Regions from separate parts of the Variovorax sp. W2I14 genome, predicted to be linked through region 1. Evidence: predicted binding sites of a transcription regulator. Region 1 holds the regulator's gene; each other region holds the start of a gene.
The links. Region 1 encodes LexA, which represses DNA repair genes until DNA is damaged. Its sites were predicted from a motif close to ACTGTATNNNNATACAGT; they were not measured.
Positions count from the first base shown of each region.

Region 2: the regulator LexA is predicted to act here: its motif matches at 5,340-5,357, upstream of imuA (translesion DNA synthesis-associated protein ImuA).
Region 3: the regulator LexA is predicted to act here: its motif matches at 6,047-6,064, upstream of QF040_RS01700 (DNA topoisomerase IV subunit B).

Region 1 is NZ_JBNDJX010000001.1:1,099,643-1,109,402, forward strand. Features, by position in the region: partial or broken gene QF040_RS05180 (3-hydroxyacyl-CoA dehydrogenase) at 1-92, opposite strand, end outside; gene QF040_RS05185 (MFS transporter) at 237-1,394, opposite strand; gene QF040_RS05190 (D-2-hydroxyacid dehydrogenase family protein) at 1,455-2,462, opposite strand; gene QF040_RS05195 (hypothetical protein) at 2,563-2,919, opposite strand; gene lexA (transcriptional repressor LexA) at 3,058-3,741, opposite strand; gene QF040_RS05205 (asparaginase) at 3,815-4,777, shown strand; gene adk (adenylate kinase) at 4,807-5,463, opposite strand; gene kdsB (3-deoxy-manno-octulosonate cytidylyltransferase) at 5,588-6,373, opposite strand; gene QF040_RS05220 (Trm112 family protein) at 6,370-6,552, opposite strand; gene lpxK (tetraacyldisaccharide 4'-kinase) at 6,533-7,552, opposite strand; gene QF040_RS05230 (ExbD/TolR family protein) at 7,553-7,978, opposite strand; gene QF040_RS05235 (MotA/TolQ/ExbB proton channel family protein) at 7,990-8,622, opposite strand; gene xseA (exodeoxyribonuclease VII large subunit) at 8,936-9,760, shown strand, end outside.
Region 2 is NZ_JBNDJX010000001.1:651,367-661,126, forward strand. Features, by position in the region: gene QF040_RS03130 (dihydroxy-acid dehydratase) at 1-893, shown strand, start outside; gene QF040_RS03135 (porin) at 1,021-2,148, shown strand; gene QF040_RS03140 (Bug family tripartite tricarboxylate transporter substrate binding protein) at 2,172-3,143, shown strand; gene QF040_RS03145 (aldo/keto reductase) at 3,130-4,050, opposite strand; gene QF040_RS03150 (ABC transporter substrate-binding protein) at 4,131-5,261, opposite strand; gene imuA (translesion DNA synthesis-associated protein ImuA) at 5,371-6,177, shown strand; gene QF040_RS03160 (Y-family DNA polymerase) at 6,146-7,495, shown strand; partial or broken gene QF040_RS03165 (error-prone DNA polymerase) at 7,488-9,760, shown strand, end outside.
Region 3 is NZ_JBNDJX010000001.1:343,223-352,982, reverse strand. Features, by position in the region: gene QF040_RS01720 (MBL fold metallo-hydrolase) at 1-434, shown strand, start outside; gene QF040_RS01715 (hypothetical protein) at 456-647, opposite strand; partial or broken gene parC (DNA topoisomerase IV subunit A) at 647-3,041, opposite strand; gene QF040_RS01705 (lytic transglycosylase domain-containing protein) at 3,076-4,002, opposite strand; gene QF040_RS01700 (DNA topoisomerase IV subunit B) at 4,026-6,014, opposite strand; gene QF040_RS01695 (MFS transporter) at 6,169-7,392, shown strand; gene QF040_RS01690 (hypothetical protein) at 7,416-7,556, shown strand; gene QF040_RS01685 (class I SAM-dependent methyltransferase) at 7,573-8,142, shown strand; gene dapA (4-hydroxy-tetrahydrodipicolinate synthase) at 8,186-9,112, shown strand; gene bamC (outer membrane protein assembly factor BamC) at 9,252-9,760, shown strand, end outside.

The DNA of each region.
Region 1 (9,760 bases):
ACCTCGCTGCCGGCCTGCGCGGCGATCTGCGCGATGCCGCGACCCATGGCGCCCGCGCCGATGAGCCCGATCCGTTGGTAGTTCACTGTCATTTGATGGAGATTTTCGCTGGTTGAGTGGTGTGAGGGCCTGACGCGCAGGTGCTGGCCGGAAAGCGGCTGGCGAGCGTCGGCAGCCTCCGATTTTGCAATCCCGCGCGGGCGATGCATCCCGGGTCTTACGCGGGTCTCGTGTTTTCAGGACGCGCGGCGGCTGCGGTCGATGGCGACGCTGAGGCCAATGGCAAGCAGCAGCAGCGCCAGGCCGACTCGGCTCAGCCACGGCGCCGCGTCGTTCGCCAGCAGCCAGCCGCCGAGCGCCGCGCCGACCGCCTGACCGATGTAGATGCCCGAGCTGTTGAGCGCCACGGAGCCGGGCGCGAGCGCGGGCGCCAGGCCCACGAGCCGCGCCTGCTGAGCCGAGTTGGTGGCGAAGCAGCCGATGCCCCAGGGCACGATCACCACCGCGAGCCAGGCGAGCGTGCTCGCGAACGGCCAGAGCAGCAGGCTCAAGGCGATCAACGAGGACGTCAGAAGCACCATCCGGCCGGCGCCCACGCGGTCGATGTAGCGGCTGACCACCATGTTGCCGATCAGCCCGAAGGCGCCGAACAGCGCCCACATCAGGCTCAGCGTGTTGGCGTCCGCACCGAAGCTCTGCTTGAGGATGGGTCCGAAATAGCTGAAGAGCACGAACTGTCCCGAGCCCTGGAGCGCCGTGACTGAAACGATGCCCATCAGCACCGGGCTGCGCAGCACGCGAGACCACGCGGCGGCCGTGAGCGCGGCAGGCCGGATGCCGGTGGGCAGCGTGAGCCAGATCGAAGCGGCGCTGACGATGCTGAGCAGCGCAATGGCCATGAAGGCCATGCGCCAGCCGAGGTGGCCGCCGATCAGCGCGCCGATGGGCAGGCCGAGCACCGAGGCCATCGACCAGCCAAGGAAAACGAAGGTCACGGCGCGCCCGCGGTGTTCCGGCGGCACAAGCATGCCGGCGCAGGCCGCGGCCTGGGGCGTGAAGATCGCCGGCGCAATCACCGTGAGCATGCGCACCGGCAAGAGCGCGGCGAAGCTCGGCATGAGCGTGCAGAGGGCGTGTCCGGCGGCATACCAGAGGAGCGTGAGGGCCAGGAGCTGGCGGCGATCCCAGCCCGCGACCAAGGCCGCCAGCAACGGTGCGCCGAGGCACATCACGATCGCGGCGGCGGTGATCAGCTGGCCCGCTGTCGCAGCAGTGACAGCAAGCGATGTGCTGATCTCGTTGAGCGTGCCGGGCACCACCATCACGCCGGTGCCGATCACGAAATTGCCGGCCAGCAGCGCCCAGAGCGCGCCTCGAGGCGCAGGCCGGCTCATCGAATGACCTGCGCCTTCGGCTGCGGTATTCGCCTTGGAGCGGCCCGGCGGCTCATGAACTCACCGGCGGACCTGCAAGGCGCCGGGATTCACGATGTTGGTGGGATTGCCCTTGATGAAGCTCACGACGTTGTCGAAAGCCTGGCCGAAGTAGCTCTCGTAGCTGTCCTGCTCCACATAGCCGATGTGCGGTGTGCAGATGCAGTTTTCGAGGCGCAGCAAGGCGTGGCCCTGCAGCGGCGGTTCGCTCTCGAACACGTCGATGGCCGCGAGGCCCGGACGTCCGCGATTGAGCGCGGCGAGCAGGGCATCGGCCTCGACCAGTTCTGCGCGGGAGGTGTTCACGAAGAGCGCTGTCGGCTTCATGCGTGACAGGTCTTCGAGCGTGACGAGGCCGTTGGTTTCCTCGTTGAGCCGCAGGTGCACCGAGAGCACGTCGGCCGCGGCAAAGAATTCGTGGCGGTTCTGCGCGACCTGAAAGCCGTCGGAGCGCGCCTTGGCGCAGCTCGCTTCGCGTCCCCAGATCACCACCTGCATGCCGAAGGCCTGCCCATAGCGCGCGACCAGTTGGCCGATGCGGCCATAGCCCCAGATGCAGAGCGTCTTGCCCTTGAGCACCGAGCCAAGTCCGAAATTGGGTGGCATCGAAGCCGACTTGAGCCCCGACTGCTGCCACGCTCCGTGCTTCAAGTTGCTGATGTACTGCGGCAGCCGGCGCATGGCCGCCATGATCAGCGCCCAGGTGAGTTCGGCCGGTGCCTGCGGAGAGCCCGAGCCTTCGGCCACCGCCACGCCGCGCTCGGTGCAGGCATTGACGTCGATGTGGCCGCCGACGCGTCCGGTCTGCGAAATGAGCTTGAGCTTGGGCAGCTTTTCGATGAGCTGGCGCGAGATCTGGGTGCGCTCGCGAATCAGCACGATCACGTCGGCGTCTTTCAGGCGAACCGACAGTTGGCCGATGCCCTTGACCGTGTTGGTGTAGACCTTGGCCGCGTACGCGTCCAGCTTGGCGGCGCAGCGCAGCTTGCGCACGGCGTCCTGGTAATCGTCAAGGATCACAATGTTCATGGCGTGCCATTGTGCCTCGCAGCATTGGGATGTCGCGCCAGTGAACGTTTGGATACCCACCCCCGGGGCACTGCTGGTGCGGCTCGCCGGGGGAAATGCCTCAGTGCAGGCGCGTGGAACTGGGTGCGGTTTCCGCGGCTTCGAGTGCGGCCAGTCGGTCGAGCTCCGCGCAGACATCGGCCATGCGGCCCGAGATCACCATGCGGCTGCGGTCCCGGCTTTTTCCGTCGATCACGCGAACTACACGCAGCGGGCGTGCCGTCGCGGTGGCGGTTGCCGTCGGTGCAGGCGTACCAGCGGTGCGCGTGGTGCAGGCGGGGCGCACGGCCACGTAGCGCAGGCCGGCGGCAGTGTCGCTGCTGTCCCGGCGGTGAGCGCGGCGCGCAGGCAACAACCGGTTTGCAAGCGATTGCAGCGGCATCCAGAAATCAGCGATGGCGAGGAGGGCGATTCCCATGTGAACTCCAAAAAAGTCTGAGGTTGAACACAGGCAGGATTTCTTGAATCGGCCGCGACAGGGTGATGGCGACTTCGCGCCATACGCCCGCCACCTGTCGAGGCCGGATGGGGTGCTGCTGCAAGCAGGCCGCGAGACCTACATCAGCATGGTGTTGCGGATGAGGCCGACCGCGAGGCCTTCGATTTCGAAGGGCTCGCCGGGCTGGACGATGATGGTCGGGTAGTCGGGGTTCTCGGCGTGAAGCTCGATCACCTGCTTGTTGCGCTTCAGGCGCTTGACGGTGACTTCGTCGCCCAGGCGTGCCACGACGATCTGGCCGTTGCGCGCTTCCTTGGTGGCCTGCACGGCGAGCAGGTCGCCGTCCATGATGCCGGCGTCGCGCATCGACATGCCGCGTACCTTGAGCAGGTAATCGGGCTGGCGCTGGAAGAGCGTGTTCTCGACGTAGTAAGTCTGGTCGACATGCTCTTGCGCCAGGATCGGCGAGCCTGCCGCGACGCGACCGATGAGCGGCAGCGCCAACTGCGCCATGCCCGGCAGCGAGAGCGAGAACTGCCCGCCTTCGCGATGCCGCGTTTCGTTGAGCGAACGCAGCGCATCGCCCTTGAGTCGAATGCCGCGCGAGGTGCCGCTGACAAGTTCGATCACGCCCTTGCGGGCCAGCGCCTGCAGGTGCTCTTCGGCAGCGTTGGCCGACTTGAACCCCAGCTCATTGGCGATTTCGGCGCGTGTGGGCGGGGCGCCAGTGCGCGCAATGGCGCTCTGGATTAAGTCGAGGATCTGCTGCTGGCGGGCGGTAAGCTTCACGGCGAACTGCATATGTGGTTCCTTGCGGCACTGGCTAGATATCCAGTACCTGTATTTTTAACCAGTTTTTGGAAGTTGACAAGTCATGGCCAATTCCCCGTTGCCCGAAGTGCGTCGCGTGGTGGTTCTGGGGACCGGCGGAACCATCGCCGGAAAGGCCTCCAGCAGCGGCGACAACATCGGCTACACCGCTGGGCAGGTCGACGTGTCGGACTTGCTGGGTGGCATCGACGCGCCTGAGGGCGTCACCCTGCTGGCGGAGCAGGTGGCGCAGGTCGACAGCAAGGACATGGCCATCGACATCTGGCAGAAGCTCGCGCAGCGGTGCGCGCATTGGCTCGCGCAGCCGGATGTGGCTGGCGTGGTGATCACCCACGGCACCGACACGCTCGAGGAGACCGCCTTCTTCCTTCATTCGGTGCTGGCACCGGCGAAGCCTGTGGTGCTGACTTGCGCGATGCGCCCGGCCACTGCTCTTTCGCCGGATGGTCCGCAGAACGTGCGCGATGCCATCGCTGTCGCGGTGACGGCGGGCGCGCAGGGCGTGACGGCGGTGTGTGCTGGCACGGTCCACAGCGGGGTGGAAGTGCAGAAGGTGCACACGTACCGCCTCGATGCCTTCGCATCCGGCGATGCAGGGCCGATTGGCTACGTGGAAGAGGGCGCGGTGAGGCGCGTGAGGGAGTGGCCGGCTGCGCCGTCTCCCCAGGCATCGACGGCGCTGAGCGCATCAGGGCCTTGGCCGCGGGTCGAGATCGTCATGAGCCACGCCGGTGCGAGTGGCGCAATCATCGATGCACTTCTTCGGGAGGGCGCGGAAGAACCAGTCCGCGGATTGGTTCTCGCGACTACCGGCAATGGCACCGTGCACCACGCGCTGGAAGCGGCAGCACTCAAGGCACAGGACGCCGGCATTGCGGTGCTGCGCGCGACGCGCTGCACCAGCGGTCGCATTCTGCCGAAGCCCGATGACCGGCTGCGCGACGCAGGCGCGCTCACGCCCGTGAAGGCGCGCATCGCGCTGATGCTGGAACTGCTAGGGAAATAAATAGCCGCCCTGTAAAAAGGGCGGCGGGATCAGCTGCTCAGTGCCGCCAGGGCGCGTTGCGTGATTTCGTCGACCGTGCCGACGCCCTTGATCGCGCGGTACTTCGGGGCAGCGGCCGGATCGGCCTTGGCCCAGGCCGAGTAGTAGTCGACCAGCGGACGCGTCTGCTGGCTGTACACGTCGAGCCGCTTGCCCACGGTTTCTTCCTTGTCGTCCTCGCGCTGGATCAGGTCTTCACCGGTCAAGTCGTCCTTGCCTTCGACCTTGGGCGGGTTGAACTTGACGTGGTAGGTGCGGCCAGATGCCGGGTGCGAGCGGCGGCCACTCATGCGCTCGATGATGTCGCTGAAAGGCACGTCGATCTCCAGCACGTAGTCGAGCTTGACGCCCGCGGCCTTCATGGCATCGGCCTGCGGGATGGTGCGCGGAAAACCGTCGAACAGGAAACCATCGGCGCAATCGGGCTGGGCGATGCGCTCTTTCACGAGGTTGATGATCAGGTCGTCGCTCACCAGTGCGCCTGCATCCATGACGGCCTTGGCCTGCAATCCGAGCGGCGTGCCGGCCTTGACGGCGGCGCGCAGCATGTCGCCGGTCGAGATTTGGGGGATGCCGTATTTCTGGCAGATGAAGGCCGCTTGCGTGCCTTTGCCCGCCCCGGGCGCGCCCAGCAAAATTAGTCTCATGGTGTCCTCGGACGGTTCTTAGATTTTGTGTCACGCCAAGCGTTGGCCCGAGGGCTGGGCGAGGCGGATTTCACGTCGAGGATAGCATGCGTCCCCATAGGGAATTCCCTCCGCGACGCACGTCTTAGGAGGCGGGTCCGGCAGCAAAGACGGCACGCACGCGCGCCAGATCCTCAGGGGTGTCGATGCCCGGCCCGGGCGCGACATGGCTCACGTGCACCGCGATGCGATGCCCATGCCAGAGCGCGCGCAATTGCTCGAGTGCTTCGGTGGCTTCGACGGGCGATGGCGGCAGCGACGGAAATTTCCGCACGAAGCCGGCGCGATAGCCATAGATGCCGATGTGTCGTAGCGGCGCGGGCGAGGGCAGCACGGTCGGTGCCGCACCGCCGGCCGAGCCATCGCGCCACCAGGGAATCGGGGCGCGGCTGAAGTAAAGCGCATTGCCCTGGGCATCGAGCACCGCCTTCACCACGTTCGGGTTCATGAAATCGCTCACCGAATCGATCTCGTGAGCCGCCGTGCTCATCGCCGCTTCGGGATGCAGGGCCAGCGCGGCGGCGACGGCATCGATCAGCTCGGGGTCGATGAGCGGCTCGTCGCCTTGTACGTTGACGACGATCTCGTCGCCATCGAGGCCCAGTTGCTCGCACGCTTCAGCCAGCCGGTCGGTGCCGCTCGGATGGTCCTGGCGAGTGAGGATGGCTTCGACGCCGTGTGCCTTGCAGGCCGAAACGATGGACGCATCGTCCCCAGCCACAACAACGCGCGATGCGCCGGACTGGCTCGCACGTTGCGCGACACGCACCACCATCGGCAGGCCCGCGATATCGGCAAGTGGTTTGTTGGGCAGCCGCGTCGAGGCGAGGCGTGCCGGCACCAGGACGGTGAAGCTTACGGAGCCGGTCACAGACCCAGCTCTTCGTCGGACAGCGTGCGCGCCTCGTTCTCGAGCAGCACCGGGATGCCATCGCGCACCGGATAGGCGAGGCGGGCGCTGCGGGAGCACAGCTCCTGCTTCTCGGGGTTCCAGGTCAGGGGGCCCTTGGTCACGGGGCAGACGAGCAGTTCAAGCAGCTTGGTATCCATCGGGCGATGATAGCTTTGCGTCGAGTGCAGCGAAGAATTCCGGGGCAGGTTCGAAGTGCAGCGGCACGGCCAGCGCATCGGGCGCCTTGCGCCACAGCTTGACTGCATCTTTCTCGGTGCACAGCAAGGTGTATTCGCTGCCGGACGGGCGCTGCCAAGCGTCGAAGTCGTGGTGATCGGGCAGGGCGATGGTCTCGGTGAGCGCGAGACCGCGCGCGCGCAGCATGTCGAAGAACCCTTCGGGCCGCGCGATGGCTGCCAGCGCGATCAGCGACTTGCCCGCGAGAGCCTCCAGAGGAATATGTTTTCCATCGATTGCAACCGCATCCTGCGAAAGGTTGCGCGTGGCGGTGTAGCCGCCCGAAAAGGCAGGCTTCTCGCCGCTATGGAGCACCAGGTCGCAGCGACGTGGCCAGGGTTCGCGCAACAGGCCCGCAGGCAGCAGCCAGCCGTTGCCGATGCCGCGGTCGTCGAACACGCAGATCTCGATGTCGCGAGCGAGCGCCAGATGTTGCAGCCCGTCGTCGCTCACGATCACTTGGGTGGCCGGATGCCGCTCCAGCAGCGCGCGCGCGGCTTCGATGCGTCGTCGCGCGACGAAAACCGGTGCATTTGTAGCGTGGCGAATCAGCGCCGGTTCGTCGCCGACATCGTGGGGATCGCTCCCGTCGAGCACTTCGCGGCAATCGTCGGTGCGTCGGCCGTACCCGCGCGACACCACGCCGACCTGAAGCCCACGAGCCTGCAGATGCCGGACGACGGCCATCACGACAGGCGTCTTTCCCGCACCGCCCGCAATCACGTTGCCGACGACGATCACGGGAACGGGGACGCGTTCGGCCCGCAACCATCCGATCCGATAGAGCCAGCCGCGCAGCGAAAAGATCGCGCCGTAGAGCAGCGACAGCGGCCACAGCAGGCAGGCCAGCAGGCCGCGGTGCAGCCAGGCGTCCTGCAGCCGCGAGGCTGCGCCCGTGCTGCTGCGGCCCTGCGACGGCACTCAGTGCCCGGCTTGCGCCGTCGACTGTGCGGCGAACGTGATCTGCATCAGGCCGGCGCGGCGCGCGGCTTCCATCACCGTGACCACGGCCTGGTGCGGGCTGCTTGCGTCGGCGCTGATGATCACCACGCTTTCCTTGCCGCCGGTGGCCGCGGCGCCGAGTGCTGCAGCCACGGTGCTCACGTTGCGGTCCGCCACCGCGGCCTTATTGACCGTATAGCGGCCGTCGGCGGAGACCGTGACGATCACTTCCTTTGGATAGTCGCGCTGCGCGTCCACGTCCGCCGTCGGCAGCCGCAACTGCATCTCGGTGAACTTGCTGTAGGTGGTCGACAGCATCAGGAAGATCAGGATGACCAGCAGCACGTCGATGAACGGGATCAGGTTGATCTCCGGCTCGTCGCGCGCGCCGTGGCGAAACTGCATGCGGGCGCGGGTCATTTGCGCAGCGCGTTCAGGTGGCGTGCAAAGCGCTCACCCGAGAGTTCGAGGTTCAGCAGGTATTCGTCGACACGGCTGCGGAAGTAGCGCCAGAAGATCAACGTGGGAATCGCCACGATCAGACCGAACGCCGTGTTGTACAGAGCAATCGAGATGCCGTGCGCCAGTTGCGCCGGGTTGCCCGAGCCGACCGCGCCGTTGACGGGCGACTGCGAACCGAAGATCTCGATCATGCCGATCACCGTACCCAGCAGGCCGAGCAGCGGCGCAGCGGAGGCGATGGTCGCCAACGCCGGCAGGTAGCGCTCCAGCTTGTGAGCGATGGTGCGGCCCGACGCTTCCATGGCAGCGCGAAGATCGTCTTCGGTGCAGCGCGGATTGGCGTTGAGCGCCCGCAGGCCCGCAGCCAGCACCTGGCCAAGCATCGAGTTGCGTTCGAGTTTCGTGACGACGTCAGGGCCGGGAATGGCTCCGCGCGAGACAGTGATGGTTTCGTCGAGCAATTTTGGCGGAAGCACCTTCACGGTCTTCAGACTCGTGAAACGTTCTATAACCAGCGCGAGCGCAATAACCGAACAAGCGAGCAGCGGCCAAATAGGCCAACCCGCGGCAACAATGATGGAAAACAAGAAAATCCTCCGGCCCGTAGACTGCAAATGCGCGGCGATTATCCACCGAGCCCACCATCGGCATGCGGCTTGTTTGCGTGTCAGCAAGGACGCACAGATTCTGTGGATAACTTTGTGATTAACCTGCTTCGCAACTCGTCCGAACCCGCATGGATGGGCCTTTCCGCTAGATCGATTGAATTTTGAGCAGTACTTTTTTGAATGAAATCAACCACTTGCACGAGAAACCGTGCGCCTGCCCCGCATGGGGGACTTGGGGCGGGGGAAGTCAGGCCTGTTGTGGAAGAGTGGCTTTCGGCCATTCGTGCGCTTTGTGAACTTGCGTGAAACGAATTCCGCGCCCGGGCCGCGCATCTGGGCTGTCGGCGCGCTGTGCCGGGCAGTGGCCGACACGCTGGACGCACGCTTCAATCCGGTCAGCGTGCGCGGCGAGATCTCGGGTTTTTCGCGCGCCTCGAGTGGACATTGTTACTTCTCGCTCAAGGACGAGTCCGGCCAGTTGCGCTGCGCGATGTTCCGCCGCGCCGCCGGATTGCTCGATTTCTCGCCCCGGGATGGTGACCAGGTGGAAGTGCGTGGACGCCTTGCCGTGTACGAGCCGCGCGGCGATCTCCAACTGGTCGTCGAAAGCCTGAGGCGCGCCGGGCAGGGCGCGCTCTTCGAGCAGTTCCTGCAGCGGAAGGCGCGCCTCGAAGCCGAGGGGCTGTTCGATCCGGCGCGCAAGCGTGCGCTGCCCACCATGCCGCGCGCGGTCGGTGTCGTCACTTCGCTCGGCGCGGCCGCGCTGCACGACGTCGTGACCGCGCTGCGACGGCGCGTGCCGCACATCCCCGTGGTCCTGGCCCCGGCGGCAGTGCAGGGCGCGAATGCGCCCGCCGAGCTGGTGCGCGCGCTGCAATCGCTCTACACATTGGAGCCGGCCGTCGATGTGATTCTGCTGGTGCGAGGCGGGGGTTCGATCGAAGACCTGTGGGCCTTCAACGACGAGACGCTGGCGCGGACCATCGTGCAGAGCCCCGTGCCGGTGGTGAGCGGTGTCGGGCACGAAACCGACTTCACCATCGCCGATTTCTGCGCCGACCTGCGTGCGCCCACCCCCACCGCCGCGGCCGAACTCGTCAGCGCGCCGCGCGACCTG
Region 2 (9,760 bases), 450 kb from region 1:
CTTCGCTCAACACGGCCAAGCACCTGCAGGCAGTGGCGACCGAAGGCGAGTGCGGCGTCGATGTGTACGGCCTCTTCGAAAGCCTCGGCCCCACGACGCCGGTGCTGGCCGGCGTGCGGCCCATCGGCGAGCATTCGATCGAGGCCTTCGAAGCGGCGGGCGGCTGCCGCGCGCTGATGAAGCAGCTCGCGCCGCTGCTCGACACGGGCGCGCTCACGGTCACGGGCGGCACCGTCGCCGACAACCTGCGCGATGCCGAAGTGAGGGATGCCGAGGTGATCCGCCCCATCGACCGCCCGGTCGCGCCGCTGCCGGCCATCGTGCTGCTGCGCGGCAATCTCGCGCCCGAGTCGGGCCTCATCAAGACCGGCATCGCCGAGCGCAAGGTGCGGCGCTTCACCGGCCCGGCCGTGTGCTTCTGGACTTCGGACGCCGCCATTGCCGCACTGAAGAACCACGAGATCGTGCCCGGCCAGGTGGTCGTGATGCGCGGCGCCGGTGCGTGCGGCGGCCCGGCCATGGGCGGGGGCGCATCGCGCGTGGTCTTCGCGGTCGATGGCGCGGGCCTGGGCGACCAGGTCGCGCTGCTGACCGACGGGCATCTCTCGGGCCTCGTGTGCAAGGGCCTCGTGGTGGCCGAGGTGTCGCCCGAAGCCGCGCTCGGCGGGCCGCTCGGCCTCGTGCGCGACGGCGATGTGATCACCATCGACCTGGACGCGCGCCGCCTCGACATCGCATTGACCGATGAAGAGCTCGCCGTCCGCCGCGCCGACTGGCAGGCGCCGCCACCGGCCTTCGACACGGGTTGGCTGCAGCAGTACCGGCGCAACGTGAGCCCGCTGTCCAAGGGGGCCGTGCTCGTGCGCACCGAGCGCCCGCAACCCGCCAGCTAGATCTTTTCAGACCCCGGCTTCGCCAACCGGTGCGCACTCCCACGCGCACCCGGTGGCGCAGCCCTGCGCGCGATTTCCGAGTGATCCCAGAGTTTTCAACCCAAAAAAGAGCAGGAGACAAGAAACCATGAAGAGACTTTTGATGTGGTCGGCCATCGGTCTCGCCAGCAGCGGTGTGGCGCATGCGCAATCCAGCGTCACGCTGTTCGGCGTGGTGGATCTGGGCGTGCAGTACACGAAGGGCGAGGGCGGCGGCTCGGTCAAGGCGCTGTCGAACGGCGGGCTCTCGACCAGCCGCATCGGCTTTCGCGGCTCCGAGGATCTGGGCGGCGGCCTGCGCGCGGGCTTCTGGCTCGAAGGCAGCCTGAATCCCGATCTCGGCACCGGCAGGCCAAGCAACACCAACAACCAGCCGAGCGGCGCCGGCACCGCGGGGCCGATCACCTTCGACCGCATGTCCTTCGTGAGCCTCTCGCACGATTCGCTGGGCGAAGTGCGGCTGGGCCACGACTTCATTCCGACGCACTACAACAGCATCTACTTCGACCCCTTCAACGCCAACGGCGTGGCGCGCGCGGGCAACCTCACCTTCGCGGGCGCGGGCACCGGGCCGCTGCCCACGGCCATCACCGGCAGCAACACGGTGAGCTACTGGCTGCCGGCCAAGCTGGGCGGCTTCTACGGCATGGCGATGATCGGCACCGGCGAGAACGACTCCACCGCGCCGAACCGCGACGACGGCAACTTCGGCGGCGCGCGTTTCGGTTTTGCCTCGGGCGCGTTCGACATCGCGGCGGCCGTGACGCGCACGCACTTCAATGCCACCTCCACCATCGGCAACTACACGCACGCCAACATCGGCGGCACCTGGGATGCGGGCTTCGCGAAGTTCTTCGCGCTCTACAACAAGGTGACGGTGAAGCTCGCGACCGGCACGGTGCGCAAGAACACCGCCGAGATCGGCGCGCACATCCCGGCCTTCGAGGTCGGCCGCATCCGCCTGAGCTACGCCTACCTGGACGACCGCAGCGACGAGAGCCTGCGCAACGCCAACGGCATGCCGCGCAACCGCGACGATGCGCGCCAGTTCGGCATCGGCTATGTGCACAACCTCTCCAAGCGCACCGCGCTCTACGGCACCTACGCGCGGCTGATGAACAGCGGGCAGGCGCGCTACGTGGTGAGCGGCGGCGTGGCGCCCGCCGGTGGCAAGCGCTCGTCGGGGTGGGAGTTCGGTGTGCGGCATCTCTTCTGATCTCTTTTGAAAAGGAGCCTTTCATGCGACGCAGAGACCTGGCCCTTGCGGCCGTTGCCGCCCTCACAACGACGGTGCTGCCCGGCACGGCGGCCTGGGGCGCCGATGCCTATCCGAACAAGCCGCTGCGGCTGATCGTCGGCTTCGCGCCCGGCGGCGGCGCCGATGCGCTCACGCGGATCATTGCGGAGGGCTTGTCCAAACAGCTCGGCCAGCAGGTGATCGTGGAGAACCGCCCGGGCGCCGACGGCGTGCTCGCGGCGCAGGCCACTTCATCGGCCAAGCCCGATGGCTACACGCTGCTGATGGGCACCAACACCGCGATGGTGGCCGCGCCCACGCTGCGGCCGACCTCGCCCTACGACCCGTTCAAGGCCTTCACGCCGATCAGCTCGGCCGGGCAGTTCTCGATGTTCCTCGTGGTGCCGTCGAGCCTGCCGGCAAAAAGCGTCAACGAGCTGCTGGCGATGGTGGCCGCCAAGCCCGGCGCCTACAACTCGGCATCGAGCAACAGCGCCTCGGAGCTGGCAATGCTGCAGTTGCTGGGCGACCGCAAGGTGGTCAACGCGCGCTACAAGGGCGACATGCAGGCCATGACCGACCTCCTGGGCGGACAGATCCACATGATGTTCACCACCGGCACGCTGGCGCCGGGCTTCGTGAAGGAGGGGCGCATCCGCGCGCTGGTCACGCTGCTGCCGCAGCGCAGCGGCCTGCTGCCCGATGTGCCGACGGGCGGCGAGCTGGGGCTGGGCAAGCTCACGATCACGCCGTGGGCCGGCTTCTTCGGGCCGCCGGGCTTGCCGAAGGAGATCACGGAGAAGCTCTCGCAGGAACTGCAGAACACGCTCAAGCGGCCCGACGTGCATGCGCAACTGGTGCAGCAGGGCTTCGAGGGCTACGGCATGAGCCCCGCGAAGTTCACCGAATTCTTCCGCACGCAGTACGACGCCTTCGGCGCGACGGTGCGGGAGCACAACGTCAAGTTCGAATAGCGGCGGCTTCGCGGCGCCAGAAGGCCGCATCGGGGAAGGTGCCTCTGCCGGCCGCGGCGTTGTCGGCCATGTGCTCGGCGCGGCTCGTGCCGGGAATCGTGCAGGTCACGGCCGGATGGCTCAGCACGAACTTCAGCAGCACCTGCGCCCAGCTCGTGCAGCCGATCTCGCCGGCCCAGGCGGGCAACGGCTTGTCGCGCAGGCGCCGCAGCAGTCCGCCGCCGCCGAAGGGCATGTTGACGATCACCGCCACGCCGCGCTCGGCCGCGAGCGGCAGCAGGCGCTGTTCGGCATCGCGCGCGTCGAGCGAATAGTTGATCTGCACGAAGTCGAGCTTCTCGGCCCGCAGCACGGCCTCGACCTCGCCGTAGGCCGAGGCGGTGTAGTGCGTGATGCCGATGTAGCGCACGCGGCCTTGTTCCTTCCAGCCGCGCAGGGTGGCGAGGTGGGTGCGCCAGTCGACGAGGTTGTGCACCTGCATCAGGTCGATCTGTTTGGTGCGCAGCCGCGCGAACGACTGCTCCATCTGCGCGACGCCGGCCTCGTGGCCCGAGGTCCAGACCTTGGTGGCGAGAAAGGGCTTGGTGGGGGGCTTGGTGGCGGCCAGCAATTCGCCGGTGGTTTCCTCGGAACGGCCGTACATCGGCGAGCTGTCGATCACCGTGCCGCCGGCCGCGAAGAGCGCCTCGAGCACGCCGGGCAGGCGCTTGTACTCGTCGGTGCCGGGGCGCTGGTCGAAGCCGATCCAGGTGCCGCAGCCGACGACCGGCAGGGCTTCCTTCGTGGAGGGAATGGGACGGGTGGTCATCTGCATCGCGGGCCTGCCTGGTTGCTGCTGGGCGAAGGAGGGGAGCGCGGCGCCCGCGCAGAGGGCGGCACCGAGCCGCAGCAGCTGCGCACGCGTCACTGCGGGAAGGTGGGGCTCGTTCGTGGTGGGCGTCGTCACGAACGAAATTCTGCGCCCGCCATGCTGCCGGGCGGAAGCCCTCAGCGCAGGTAGCGCCCGTCGGCCTTGAGCATCGACAGCTCGGAGAAGGTCAGTCCGCGGTGCTCGCCGGGCCGGTACGACACGGCGATGCCGCCGATGTCCAGCGTCTTGAACGACTCCAGGCCCTTCTGCAGCGACTCGGGCGTGGGGTTCGCGCCCGCGCGCTTCAGGCCCTCGACCATGACCTTGGCCGCGACGTAGCCCTCCAGGCTCGCGTAGCCGAATTCGTTCATGCCGATCTTCTTCATCGCCGCCTGGTACTCGGCGATGACGGGCATCGCGCTGTTCCACGGGTAGGGCACGACCTGCGAGATGACAACGCCGGCCGCGTCCTTCTTGATGTCCTGGAAGAGCTTCTGGCCGTTGAGGAAGGAGAACGAATAGAAGGCCGTCTCGCCGCCCGCCGCGCGGTAGGCCGTGATGAACTTGGCCGCCACATCGTTGGTGGCCGACAGCACCACCGCCTTGGGCTTGAGCTTGGCCAGCTCGGCCGCGCGCTCGGCCGCGTCGGAGCCGTCGTTCTTGATCGCCACGCTGCCCACCATCTTGTCGCCGCGTTCGGCAATGAACTTCTGCGTGCTTTCCATCGCCGAGCGCGCGCCGGGGTTGTCGTTGTGCGCGAAGGCAATGCGCGAGAGGCCGATGGTGAACAGGTGGTTCACGATGCGGCTGTATTCCTCGTCGAAGCTGATGCGCACCGGGAAGCTGTAGTCGTTGAATTTCACCACCGGGCCCGCGCCCGTGTAGGCGCCAACGACCGGGATCTTCAATTCGTTGGCCGCCTTGATCGCGCCGACCGCCGACGAAGTGCCGATGGGCATCAGCACGCCGATGGCGCCGTCCTTCGCGAAGGTCTTGACGTTCTCGGCGCCCTTGGCGGGGTCGTAGGCGTCGTCGAGCTGTCGCAACTCGACCGGCCGGCCGTTGATGCCGCCGTTCGCGTTCAGCGTGGTGAACATGGCACGGATGCCGACCAGCGGCTCGGTCGAGAGCGACGCCAGCGGGCCGGTCTGCACGAAGGTCTGGCCGATCAGCAGGGGTTTACCGGTCTGCGCATGCGCCGAAGCAGACAGTCCGAGAACGAAGGCGGCAAAGGCCGAGGCCAGGAATTGAATCTTTTTGTGTGTCATGGTCACAAACTGTTAACAATTAATCTTAAGGGGCGAAGTCCTCCGAGTAAATCGATCTCCGGTTGCGGCTCAGGAAATACTGTATAAAAATACAGTTAAAACTCCGATCATGGGCCTTCCTTTCCTCGACTCCTTTTCCGCCGCCGCGGGCCGTGGCGTCTGGCATGCCGACGAACTCGGCCTGGCCGACGCGCAGGTCGTCGCCACCGGCCATGCCGCGCTCGACGCCGAGTTGCCCGGCGGCGGCTGGCCGGTCGGCGCGATGACGGAGCTGCTGCAAAGCGCGCCCGAAGCGCATGTCTGGCGGCTGCTGCTGCCCGCGCTGGCGCAGGCTGTGGAGGCGCGCGGCGGGCCGGTCGTGCTGATCGGCGCGCCCTACGAGCCCTGCGGGCCGTCGCTCGCGGCGCAGGGCCTGCCGGTGGAGGCGCTGATGTGGATCAAGAGCGATGCGCCACCCGCGCGCCTGTGGGCCTGCGAGCAGGCGCTGCGCTGCGCGGACGTGGCCGCCGTGGTGGCGTGGCTGCCGCAGGCGCGCGTGGGCGAACTGCGGCGGCTGCAACTGGCCGCCGCGCAGCATGACGTGATGCTCTTCGTGTGCCGGCCCGAGTCGGCCGCGCGGGGCGCTTCGCCCGCACGGCTTCGTCTTCAGGTGGAAAGCTGCGCCGCGGATTCTTCGCAGATCGAGTTGCACATCCTCAAGCGCCGCGGTCCGCCGCTGGCCGCGCCGGTGATGCTGCCGGCGCGCAACGAGCGCATGACGGCGCTGCTCGCCGCCGCCCGGTTGCGCCGCAAGCTGCGCCTGCAGCAGCAGGGCACGGTGCCGGTTGGCGACACGGCAACGTCCGCAACCGTGGTCCGCATCGACGCGTGGAAAGGAGGCCCCAATGCACTGGATCGCATTGCGGTGGTCGCTTGACGCCGACGCGCCCGACGCACCGCAGTTGCCCACGCCCGAAGCGCTGGGCTGGTGGGCGCTGGAATACACGCCGCACGTCGCCTGGCAGGACGAGGCGCTCATGCTCGAAGTCTCGGCCTGCGAGCGCCTCTGGGGCGGGCGGCTGCAACTGATGCGCCAGCTGGTCGCCGCGAACCCCGCGCCCGATGTGCGCATGCTCGGCGCGCAGGGCGCCACGAGCCTGATCGCGCTTGCGCGGCTGCGGCTGTTCGAACGGCAGGAAGAGCGCCCGAAGGACATGCCGGCCGGCCTGCCGCTGGACACGCTCACCGCCGCCCGCCCGCACCTCGACCTGCTCGCGCGCCTGGGTTGCCGCACCTGGGGCGAGGTGGCCGCCTTGCCGCGCGGCGGCCTCACGCGGCGCTTCGGCACCGAGCTGCGCACAGCGCTCGACACCGCCTGGGGCCTGCGCCCCGAGGGCCACGACTGGCTCACGCTGCCCGATGTGTTCGAGCAGAAGCTGGAGCTGCCCGCGCTCGCCGAGACCGCGCCCGAACTCATGTGGGCGGCCAACCGTTTGCTTTCGGCGCTGCAGATCTGGCTGCGCGCCCGCCAGCGTGGCGCCCGCGCGCTCGAGCTGCAGTGGACGCTCGACCTCAAGCGCTTCAACGGTGTGAACCTGCCGCCGCACCAGCAGGTCACCGTGCGCACCGCCGAGCCCACGCAGGACCTCGCGCACCTGCGCCGCCTGCTGTCCGAAAAGCTCGCCCTCACCACGCTCGCGGCGCCCGCGAGCTGGCTCAGGCTCCGCACGCTTGAAACCGATCCGTGGGCCGGCGCCAGCACGAGTTTTCTGCCCGAGGACAACCGCAAGGGCGACAAGCTGCACGAGATGGTCGAGCGCCTGAGCGTGCGGCTCGGCGCGCATCAGGTGGTGGTGCCCTGCGCCGAGGCCGATCACCGGCCCGAGCGCAAGCAGGCATGGCGGCCCGCGTTGCAGAAGGACAAGGCCGCGCCCGGCAAGGCGCGCAAGGAAGCGAAAGCCGCAGCCTCGCAGCCCGATGCGATCTATCCGCCGTGGCTGCTGCCCGAACCCGTGTTGCTCGAGATGGACGGCGAGCGCCCGTGCTATCGCGGCCCGCTGAGCAAGCTGGTCGGCCCGCAGCGCGTCGAGGCCGGCTGGTGGGGCGGCAAGGAAGACGGCGGCCAGCCGGCGATGCGCGACTACTACGTGGCCGAAAGCCCCGAAGCCGGGCTGGTGTGGATCTTTCGCGAGCGGCATTCGGCGCTGTTTTCTTCAGGCGAAGTGCGCTGGTACCTGCAGGGGTTCTATGCCTGACCTGAGTGCCAAGGAAGAGCGCAAGCGCCAGCCTGCCAAGGTGCATGCGCTGCCGGTTCCGTTGCGGGTACGGCCAACCTCGGTGCTGCCGCGTTATGCCGAGTTGCATTGCCTCACGAACTTCAGTTTCCAGCGCGGCGCCTCGACCCCAGAGGAGTTGGTGGAACGCGCCTATCAACTCGGCTACGACGCGCTAGCCATCACAGACGAATGCTCTGTGGCCGGAATCGTGCGTGCGTATGTGGCCTTGCGAGACCTGCCCTCCAAGCTGGAGGCGTATGAGCGCAAACATCCCGACGAGCCGAAGATTCCGCGCAACCCTGGATTCCGGCTGCTCTTCGGCAGCGAATTCCGTTTCGAGCGCTTCAGGCTCGTAGTGATCGCGAACGGCGCACAAGGCTGGGGCAACCTCTGTGAATTCATCACGGCTGCGCGTAATACCGAGCTGCCCAAAGGGAAGTACCGCGTGAGCTGGGAGGGCAGCGATGTGGCTTCACTGCAGGACTGCCAGATTCTTTTCGTGCCGCACCGCGAGCCTGGCGCAGGCATCGAGATGGCCACGCTGCAGGAGGACCTGGCAGCCGCAAAGGCCTTGTACGGTGGCAACTTGTGGCTGGCCGTGGAAATGTTCAATGAACTCGACGACGACCTCTGGTTCGTCGCGCTGATGCAAGCCGGCGAACAAGCCGGCGTGCCACTCGTAGCAGCTGGTGACGTACACATGCACGGGCGTGGCCGCAAGTCGGTGCACGACGTGCTGACGGCCGTGCGCGAAGGAAAGACAGTCGCTGAATGCGGCTTTGCACTGCAGTCGAATGCCGAGCGGCATCTGCGGCTACGCATGCAACTGGCCGGGCTCTATTTGCCCGGAATGCTGGAGAACACGCTGGTGGTGGCCGAGCGATGCAGGTTCGATCCGCAAGAAATTCGCAAGAGCTACGAGTACCCGCTCGAAAGCGTAGGCAACGGCGAGACGCCGGCCCAGACGCTGGTGCGCAAGACGTGGGAGGGCGCGCTCGAAAAATATCCGCTTGAAAGATATGCCTCGGGAATTCCGCAAAGCGTCTGCCAGCAGGTCCATAAAGAGTTGGCTCTCATCATTCAACTCAAGTACGAGATGTTCTTCCTCACAGTGGAAAACATTGTCAGCTTTGCCAAATCGAAAGGCATTCTTTGTCAGGGGCGTGGCTCGTCGGCCAACTCGGCAGTCTGCTTTTGCCTTGGCATTACCGCCATCAACCCCGACAAAGGAACGCTGCTGTTCGAGCGATTTCTTAGCCGTGAACGCAATGAGCCGCCCGACATCGATGTCGACTTCGAGCACCAGCGGCGTGAGGAGGTCATCCAGTACATCTACGACAGATATGGCCGCGAGCGCGCTGCCATTGCCGCCGTCGTCATCTGCTATCGATCCCGCAGCGCCTTGCGCGACGTGGGCAAGGCCATTGGTATCGATGAACGATTAATCGATGAATTCGCCAAGGACCACTACTGGTTCGACGATGCCGTGCTCGGCGAGCAGTTGAATGCGGCATGCAAACGTGCAGGCGTGCGGGAAGACGAACTCAAGCTCGAACAGTGGATAGAGATGACGCAGCGGCTCAAAGGCTTCCCACGTCACCTGAGCCAGCACGTAGGAGGCTTCGTTCTTACGCACACCCGGCTCACGCGGTTAGTACCGGTCGAGAAAGCCTCAATGGAAAACCGCTCAGTTATCCAGTGGGAAAAAGACGACCTCGAAGCCATGGGAATGCTCAAGGTTGATGTTCTCGCACTTGGCATGCTTAGCGCCATCCGCCGCGGGCTCGATCACATGAACCGGTGGCGGGGCTCGATGGTGCAGATGCATCAGATCCCCAACAACGATCCGAAGGTGTTTGACATGATCTGCGATGCCGACACTATCGGCGTGTTTCAGATTGAGAGCAGGGCGCAAATGTCGATGCTGCCGCGCCTGAAGCCGCGTACTTATGACGACCTTGTGATTGAGGTAGCGATCGTGCGGCCAGGGCCTATTCAGGGGGGCATGGTGCATCCATATCTCAAGCAGCGTGAGCGAGTACGCAAGGGTTTGCCGATCGTCTACGAAAACGACGATCTCAAACCTGCGCTGGCGCGGACCCTCGGCATCCCGATCTTTCAGGAGCAGGTGATGCAGATCGCCATGATCGCGGCCAAGTTCACGGCCGACGAGGCCGATCAACTGCGTCGCGCGATGGCGGCGTGGAAGCGCAAGGGCGGCCTCGAAGAATTTCAGGAGAAGCT
Region 3 (9,760 bases), 760 kb from region 1:
AGCATTTCTCGGGCCGCACGCTCTCCGACCGCGGCCGAACGCTGTGGGCCTCATGGGTGGTGCAGAGCGGCGAGCAGCGCATCTTCTACAGCGGCGACTCGGGCTACTTCCAGGGCTTCAAGCAGATCGGCGACCGCTTCGGCGGCTTCGACCTCGCGCTGATGGAAAACGGCGCCTACGATGCCTACTGGCCCGGCGTGCACATGACGCCCGAACAAAGCGTGCAGGCCTTCGAAGACCTGCGCGGCAAGGTGTTCTTCTCGGTGCACAACAGCACCTTCGATCTTTCCTTCCACACCTGGCACGACCCGCTGGACCGCATCGCGAGCCTCACGGAAGCCAAGAAGATCGAGCTGGCGACGCCGGTGATCGGCGAAGTGGTGACGGTGGGGCAGGCGCGGACCAATACGCGGTGGTGGCAGGGGCTGCGCTAGCCCCTTGCCTGCACGCCCGGCCTACCTGCCGCCTTCGCGCCGCTCGCGCGCCCGCCGCACCTGCCGCGTCTCGATGGCCTGCGCCGCGGCGCGGTCCTTCTCGCGCCGCTTGGCTGCGCGCTTCATCCGGAAGTGCCGGCCCACCAGGAAGCTGGCGAGGCCGGTGACCACCGCGATGAACAGGCCGATGACGCTGATGTCGATGCCGCCCATCACAGCACCCGCACGATGCTGGCCGGCTTGAAGCCCAGGTCGGCCGCCTTGCCCTTGCGCGCGCGGGTGCCGCGTGCGTTGTTGAGGGTGCGGATTTCCAGCGTCTCGTCGCGCTCCTTGCCGCCGCGGCCGATGCCTTCGATCTTCACGCTGCGCGTGTAGGCCGCGGCGCCCGCGAGGGTGTCCTTGGGTTCCAGGTCGATCAGCGTGAGGCCGCGGCCGCCCTTGGGCAGGCTCTTGAGCTCGGCGATGTCGAAGGTCAGGATGCGGCCGCCGGTCGAGGCGCAGGCCACGTGCGTGGCGGCCGGCATCGGCTCGGCACCGCTCGCGCCCGCCCACCAGCGAAGGACGGCAGAGCTGTTCGCCCTCGCCCACGTCGATGAAGGCCTTGCCGCCGCGCTGGCGCGACATCATGTTCTCGACCGTGGCGATGAAGCCGTAGCCGCCGGTGTTGGCCAGAAGCACGCTGGCGCCCACCGGGCCCGCGAAGAAATGCGTGACGTGCGTGCCGGCATCGAGCTCGATGAGCGTGGTGACGGGCTGGCCGTCGCCGCGCGCGCCGGGGAGCGACGCCACGGGCACGGTGTAGACGCGCACGCTCTTGTCCTTGGAGGAGCCGAACACGAGCAGCGTGTCGACGCTGCGGCATTCGAAGGCGCCATAGAGCGTGTCGCCCGACTTGAAGCTGTACTCCGGTGCCGCGCCTCCGTTGCCGGCGGCCTTTTCGCTCGCCCAGCCCTTCTGCGCGCGGACCCAGCCCTTCTGCGAGACGATCACGGTCACGGGCTCGTCGACCACCTTCACTTCGGCCACGGCGCGCTTCTCGGCCTGGATCAGCGTGCGGCGCGGGTCTTCGAAGGTCTTGGCATCGGCCTCGATTTCCTTGATCAGCAGTCGGCGCAGCGTGGCCGGGCTGCCGAGGATGTCTTCGAGCTTCTTCTGCTCTTCGCGCAGGCCCTTGAGCTCCTGTTCGATCTTGATGGCTTCGAGCCGCGCGAGTTGGCGCAGGCGGATTTCAAGAATGTCCTCGGCCTGCCGTTCGCTGAGATTGAAGCGCGCGATGAGCGCCGCCTTCGGATCTTCCGCCGCACGGATGATCGCGATCACCTCGTCGATGTTCAGCAGCACCAGCTGCCGGCCCTCGAGGATGTGGATGCGCTCCAGCACCTTGTTCAGGCGATGCCGCGAGCGCTTCTCGACGGTGATCTCGCGGAACGCGATCCACTCGTTGAGCATCTGGCGCAGCGACTTCTGCGTGGGCTTGCCGTCGATGCCGACCATCGTGAGGTTGATCGGCGAAGAGGTTTCGAGCGAGGTCTGCGCGAGCAGCGTCGTGATGAATTCTTCCTGGCTGATGCGCGAGGTCTTGGGCTCGAACACCAGCCGCACTGCGGCGTCCTTGCTCGATTCGTCGCGCACCACGTCGAGCACAGAAAGCATCGCGGCCTTCAGTTGCGTCTGGTCGGCCGAGAGCGCCTTCTTGCCGGCCTTGACCTTCGGATTGGTGATTTCCTCGATTTCCTCGAGCACCTTCTGCGTGCTGACGCCGGGCGGCAGTTCGTTGACGACGAGCTGCCACTGGCCGCGCGCGAGGTCTTCGATCTTCCAGCGCGCGCGCACCTTGAGCGAGCCGCGGCCGGTGCGGTAGGCATCGGCGATGTCGCTGGCACCGCTGATGATCTGTGCGCCGCCCGGGTAGTCGGGGCCGGGCACGATGGCGAAGAGCTCTTCTTCGCTCAGCTTGCCGTTCGACTTGATCAGCGCGACGCAGGCGTCGGCGATCTCGCGCAGGTTGTGGCTCGGGATTTCGGTGGCCAAACCCACGGCGATGCCGCTCGCGCCGTTCAGCAGCGTGAACGGCAGCCGCGCGGGCAGGAGGCGCGGTTCTTCGGTGCTGCCGTCGTAGTTGGGAATGAAATCGACCGTGCCTTCGTCGATCTCGTCGAGCAAGAGGCTGGTGATGCGGGCCAGGCGCGCCTCGGTGTAGCGCATGGCCGCGGCGCCGTCGCCGTCGCGGCTGCCGAAGTTGCCCTGGCCGTCGACCAGCGGGTAGCGCTGCGAGAAGTCTTGCGCCATGCGCACCAGCGCGTCGTAGGCGGCCTGGTCGCTGTGCGGGTGGAAGCGGCCGAGCACGTCGCCGACCACACGCGCGCTCTTGACGGGCTTGGCGCCCACGGTGCCGTTGGTGCCGCCGAAGCCCAGGCCCATGCGCGACATCGAATACAGGATGCGCCGCTGCACCGGCTTCTGGCCGTCGGACACATCAGGCAGCGCGCGGCCCTTGACCACGCTGAGCGCGTATTCGAGGTAGGCGGTCTGCGCGTAGTCGGCCAGTGTGAGGGTGGTGTCGCCGTCGGTCGGGCCGCCGAGGTCGAGCGGAGGTTGGGAATCCATCGTCTGTCGTTTCCGGAAGATTTTTGTTGCTTGTTTATTCGGACATGGCCACCGAAGGCGCGCCCGTCATGGACGAGACCGGCACTTCGGGCATGTAGGGAGAGGTCGGCACATCGGCCGGCTCCATCAGCGCAGGCACGGCAGGCTTGGTGGCCGGCGAAGCGGCCGGCAGCCAGGGCCGGTCGGGCGGCATGTTGCCGCGGCCGACGGCACCGCCCATTTCCATGCGGATGCGGCCAGGCGACTTGCCGCCGCCACCGATGCGCCCCCCGGTCGCACCGGGCTTCAGGTACGCGTAGAGCTGCAGCACTGTCTGCACGTAGTTCTGCGTTTCCTTGTAGTTCGGGATCTTGTTGCCCGCGCGCTGCACCGCCCCTTCGCCCGCGTTGTAGGCGGCAAGGGCCAGTTCGATCTGCCCAGGGAACATCGCGATCAGGTCGCGCAGGTAGCGGGAACCGGCGGCGATGTTGATGCGGGGGTCGAACAGCTTCTTCTCGATGCTCGTGCGCTTGTCCGCCGCAACGCCGTAGCGCTGTGCGGTCGCGGGCATGAGCTGCATCAGGCCCATCGCGCCCTTGGGCGAGACGGCCTGCGCATCGAAGCCGGATTCGGTGGCGATCAGCGCCTGCAGCAGTTCGTAGTCGATCGAATGCTTGTTCGACGCATCGCGCAGCGCTGCCTTGGCCGTCTTGTAGCTGGGCGAGGCCTCGAAGAGCGCCAGCAGGCTCTGCGACGCCGGCGGCACCTTGCCGTCGAACTTGCGCCCGCTGCGCGAGAGCGGCGAGATGCCCTGCGCGGTGTCGAAGCTCTGGCCGCCGCGAAAGAAGATCTGGTAGCGCTCATCGACCTTCTCGGCGGCGAAGTGCGCGACGCCTTTGCTGTCGATGTAGCCGTAGATGTCAGCGGCGTGCGCCATTCCCTGCTGCAGGCACAGCAGCAAAGCCAACAGCAACGGACGCATGAAATCTGTGAGGGTCACGGGGGTCAAACATCGATGTCGACGTCATCGGCGCGCAGTTCCATCAACTCGCGCCGGGCGGCCGCTTCGCCCTTGCCCATGAGCTTGGTGATCTCGCCTTGGGTGGAGGTGAAGTCGAAGCGTCCCAGCTGCACCTGCATCAGGCGCCGGGTATCGGGATTGAGCGTGGTTTCCCACAATTGTTCCGCGCTCATCTCGCCCAGGCCCTTGAAGCGGCTGATGCTCCAGGCGCCTTCGCGCACGCCGTCTTTACGCAGCTTGTCGAGTGTGGCGGTCAGCTCGCCCTCGTCGAGCGCGTAGACCTTGGAGGCCGGTTTCTTGCCGCGCGCGGGCGCATCGACCCGGAACAGCGGCGGCTTCGCGACATACACGTGGCCGGTTTCGATGAGTTTCGGAAAGTGACGGAAGAACAGCGTGAGCAGCAGCACCTGGATGTGCGAGCCGTCCACATCGGCATCGGAGAGGATGCAGATCTTTCCGTAGCGCAGGCCGCTCATGTCGGGCGAGTCGTTGGGGCCGTGCGGATCGACGCCCACGGCCACCGAGATGTCGTGGATTTCGGTGTTGGCGAAGAGCCGGTCGCGCTCCACTTCCCAGGTGTTGAGCACCTTGCCGCGCAGCGGAAGGATGGCCTGGCTTTCCTTGTCGCGGCCCATCTTGGCGCTGCCGCCGGCGGAGTCGCCCTCGACCAGGAAGACCTCGTTGTGGCTGATGTCCTTGCTCTCGCAGTCGGTCAGTTTGCCCGGCAGCACGGCCACGCCGGAGCCCTTGCGCTTCTCGACCTTCTGGCCGGCGCGCTGGCGGGTCTGTGCGGCCTTGATGGCGAGTTCGGCGAGCTTCTTGCCGTAGTCGACGTGCTGGTTGAGCCAGAGTTCGAGCGCCGGGCGCACGAAGCTGGACACCAGCCGCACCGCGTCGCGCGAATTCAGGCGCTCCTTGATCTGGCCCTGGAACTGGGGATCGAGCACCTTGGCGCTCAGCACGTACGAAGCGCGCGCGAACACGTCTTCGGGCAACAGCTTCACGCCCTTGGGCAGCAGCGAATGCAGTTCGATGAAGCCCTTCACCGCAGTGAAAAGGCCGTCGCGCAGGCCGCTTTCGTGCGTGCCGCCGGCGCTGGTGGGAATCAGGTTGACGTAGCTCTCGCGCACCGGCTGGCCGTCTTCGGTGAAGGCCACGCACCAGTCGGCGCCCTCGCCTTCGGCGAAGTTGTCGGCGTTCTTGTCGGCATGGCCGCTGCCCTCGAAGAGCGGGATCACCGGATCGCCGTTGAGCGTCTGCATGAGGTAGTCGCTCAGGCCGCCCTTGTAGAGCCACTGCTGCGTTTCCTTGGTCTTCTCGACCGTGAGCGTGACGCTCACGCCGGGCATCAGCACCGCCTTGCTGCGCAGCAGGTGCGTGAGCTCGCTCATCGGGAGCGCGGCGGTTTCGAAGTACTTGGCGTCGGGCCAGGCGCGCACGGTGGTGCCCTGCTTACGTTCGCCGGCCTCGAGCTTTCGGATTTCGAGCGCCTCGATCACGTCGCCGGCGCTGAAGGCCAACCTGGCGATCGAGCCTTCGCGGTGGGAGGTGACTTCGAGCCGCTTCGAAAGCGCATTGGTCACCGACACGCCCACGCCGTGCAGGCCGCCTGAGAAGCTGTAGGCGCCGCCGGAGCCCTTGTCGAACTTGCCGCCGGCGTGCAGGCGGGTGAACACCAGTTCGACCACGGGGGCTTTTTCCTCGGGATGCAGGCCGAACGGAATGCCGCGGCCGTCGTCTTCGATGCTCACCGAGTTGTCGGCATGCAGCGTGACCTTGATCTTCTTGCCGTAGCCGGCCAGCGCCTCGTCGGCCGCGTTGTCGAGCACTTCCTGGATGATGTGCAGGGGGTTGTCGGTCCGGGTGTACATGCCCGGGCGCTGCTTGACGGGCTCGAGGCCCTTGAGCACGCGGATGGAGCCTTCCGAGTAGCCGGAAGCGGATTCTGAGGTTGTCTTGAGAGGAGTCGCCATGGGGGCGGATTGTAGTCAGTCGCCGCCAAACAACTGGATACCCATACAGCAGGCGCTTTGATGCCGGATGCGCATTGAAACGGCGCCGATAAATCATCAATGGCTTTGGCCGCCCGCGCGCCTGCCGCAGCACGCAATGGCTACATTCGACGGCATGCAAGCCTCCACCCCCACCCTCTCGATCAAGCAGGTGCTGTTCTGCGGCGCCATGATCGTCACGCTCTCGATGGGCATCCGCCACGGCTTCGGCCTCTGGCTGCAGCCGATCACGCAGGCGCAGGACTGGAGCCGGCAGACCTTCTCCTTCGCGCTCGCGATCCAGAACCTCTCCTGGGGCATCTTCGGCGTGTTCGCCGGCATGCTGGCCGACCGCTTCGGGGCGTTCCGGGTGCTGATCGGCGGTGCGATCTTCTACGGGCTGGGGCTGCTGGGCATGGCGCATTCGCCGACGCCGCTGCTGTTCACCCTCAGCGCGGGCGTGCTGATCGGCGCGGCGCAGGCGGGCACGACCTACGCGGTGATCTACGGCGTGATCGGGCGGCAGATTCCGGCCGAGCGGCGCTCCTGGGCGATGGGCGTGGCGGCGGCGGCCGGCTCGTTCGGCCAGTTCCTGATGGCGCCCATCGAGGGACGCCTGATCGGCCAGCTGGGCTGGCAGACCGCCTTGGCCGTGCTCGCGGTGCTGGTTCTGGTGATCGTGCCGCTGGCCTTCGGCCTGCGCGAGCCGAAGACGGCGGCGCTCGCCGGGCACCGCGACCAGTCGGTACTGCAGGCGGTGGGCGAAGCCTTCCGCTATCCGAGCTTCGGCCTCCTGATGGCGGGCTATTTCGTCTGCGGCTTCCAGTTGGCCTTCATCGGCATCCACATGCCGACGTACCTCCGCGACCGGAGCCTGTCGGCCGACGTCGCCGGCTACGCGCTGGCGCTGATCGGGCTCTTCAATGTGTTCGGCACCTACACGGTCGGCCTGCTGGGGCAGACCCTCGCCAAGCGCAAGATCCTCGCGGCGATCTACTTCGCGCGCGCAATCTCGATCGCGCTGTTCCTGATCGTGCCGATCTCGCCGATGAGCGTGTATGTCTTCTCGGCGGCGATGGGCTTCCTCTGGCTCTCGACCGTGCCAGCGACGAATGCGATCGTGGCGGGCATCTTCGGGGTGGCGCACCTGTCGATGCTCAGCGGCTTCGTGTTCCTGAGCCACCAGGTCGGCTCGTTCCTGGGCGTGTGGCTCGGCGGCTACCTGTACGACACGACCGGCAGCTACAACATCGTCTGGTACATCGCCATCGCGCTGGGGGTGTTCGCGGCGCTGATCAACCTGCCGGTCAAGGAGCACGCCATCGCCCGTGCGGTGCGGCCGGCGGCTGTGCCGGGTTGATTGCGGGCGAACACAATCGGGCCATGACTCGCCAGATGCGCCACCACCTCGCACACGCCGGCTGGCTTGCGGCCGTAGCGGCGGCGCTGGCGGGCGTGTTCATGCTCTATACGCATCCGGAATTTCTCGTGACGCTGGTCGACCAGGTGTGGTCGTGCTTCTGAAGCAGGCTGAATTGCTATGAAAGATGTAGCACCATTGCATGGCGCGGGCACGCCTTCGGAATGGATCGTGCGCTGGTCGCACTTGCTGGCCGCCGATGCCACGGTGCTCGATGTGGCCTGCGGCGCAGGCCGGCACATGCAGTGGTTTGCCGGGCGCGGGCATCCAGTTACGGGCGTCGACCGGTCACCGGAAGCGACCGAGGCAGCCGGCGCCTTCGGACAGGCCATCACGGCCGACATCGAATCGGGCCCCTGGCCCTTCGCAGGCCAGACCTTCGGCGCAGTGGTCGTCACCAATTACCTGTGGCGCCCCCGCATGGCCGACATCGTGGCCGCCGTGGCCCCTGGCGGCGTGCTGCTCTACGAGACCTTCGCCGCCGGCAACGAAACGGTGGGCAAGCCGTCGCGGGCCGACTTCCTGCTGCAGCCCGGCGAACTGCTAGCGGCCTGTGCGGATCTGCGTGTGGTGGCCTACGAGGACGGGTTCCTCCCCGAACCAGCGCGCTTCGTGCAGCGCATTGCCGCCATCCGTGCGCCCGCGCCCCTTGCGGGCCCTCCGCTGCGCGCCCTCCTTAAGGGAAACTGAGGGGGCCGGGCGCGACGCCTTGGCGACGCCCGGAGTAAGTAGAATCGGCGCTTTCGTCCACCGACAAAGAGATTCCCCCTTGGAGCAACTGACAGGCAGCATCGTCGCGCTCGTCACGCCGATGCACGACGACGGCAGTGTCGACTACCCCGCCCTGCGGCGACTCATCGACTGGCACATCGACGAAGGCACCGACTGCCTTGGCGTGGTCGGCACCACCGGCGAATCGCCGACGGTCGATGTCGAAGAGCACTGCGAAATCATCCGCGTCTCGGTCGAGCAAGCCAAGGGCCGCGTGCCCGTGATGGCCGGCTGCGGCGCCAATTCGACCAAGGAAGCCATCGAGCTGGCCAAGTTCGCCAAGGGCGTTGGCGCCGATTCGCAACTGCAGGTCGTGCCCTACTACAACAAGCCCACGCAAGAGGGCCAGTACCAGCACTTCAAGGCCATCGCCGAGGCCGTGGGCGACCTGCCCATCGTGCTGTACAACGTGCCCGGCCGCACCGTCGCCGATATGGCGCACGACACGGTGCTGCGCCTCACACAAGTGCCCGGCATCATCGGCATCAAGGAAGCCACCGGCAACATCGAACGCGCCCAGTGGCTCATTCGCGATGTGCCCAAGAACTTTGCCGTCTATTCGGGCGACGACCCGACCGCCGTTGCGCTCATGCTGTGCGGCGGCCAGGGCAACATCAGCGTCACGGCCAACATCGCGCCGCGCAAGATGCATGAACTGTGCGTGGCTGCCATCGCCGGCGACGTGAAGCGCGCGATGCAGATTCAGTTCGAACTCATGCCGCTGCACCGCAACCTGTTCGTCGAACCCAACCCGATTCCGCTCAAGTGGGCCATGGCCCGGCTCGGCCTCTGCGGCGGTGCCCTCAGGCTGCCGCTCACCGAACTCGGCGAAGCCAGCCGTCCGGCGGTCGAGGGCGCCCTGCGCGCCACCGGCCTGCTCAAGAACTGAGCCAATCCCCAATACGCCTGCGATCCGCTTTTTCCCTGGCCGCAACAAGGTTAAGCAACCTTTTGCCCGAACCGTGCTCAGAGATGGCGGGCACTGCGGCCCATAGATTGATCGAACCATTCCAACAAGGAAGACGACGTTGAAGAACCTTTCGCAACTTTCGCGATATGCACTGCTGACCACCCTGGTTGCCAGCCTCGCCGCCTGCTCCGTGCTCGAGAGCGACAAGATCGACTACAAGAGCGCCGGCAAGGCCCCAACGCTCGAAGTCCCGCCCGACCTGTCGCAACTCTCGCGCGACAACCGCTATGCGGTGCCCGGCGGCGCAGTCAGCGCCAATTCGTACCAGACCGGCATCGCCAATGCGCCGGGCGTGCCCACCGCCGTCGCCAACATCGGCGATGTGCGCATGGAACGCGCGGGCACGCAGCGCTGGATCGTCATCAACCGCACGCCCGACCAGCTCTGGGAGCCGGTGAAGGACTTCTGGCAGGAAAGCGGCTTCCTGCTGACCACCGAGCAGCGCAACCTCGGCATCATGGAAACCGACTGGGCCGAAAACCGCGCCAAGCTGCCGCAGGACATCATCCGCGGCACGCTGGGCAAGCTGGTCGACTCGGTCTACTCCACCGGCGAACTCGACCGCTT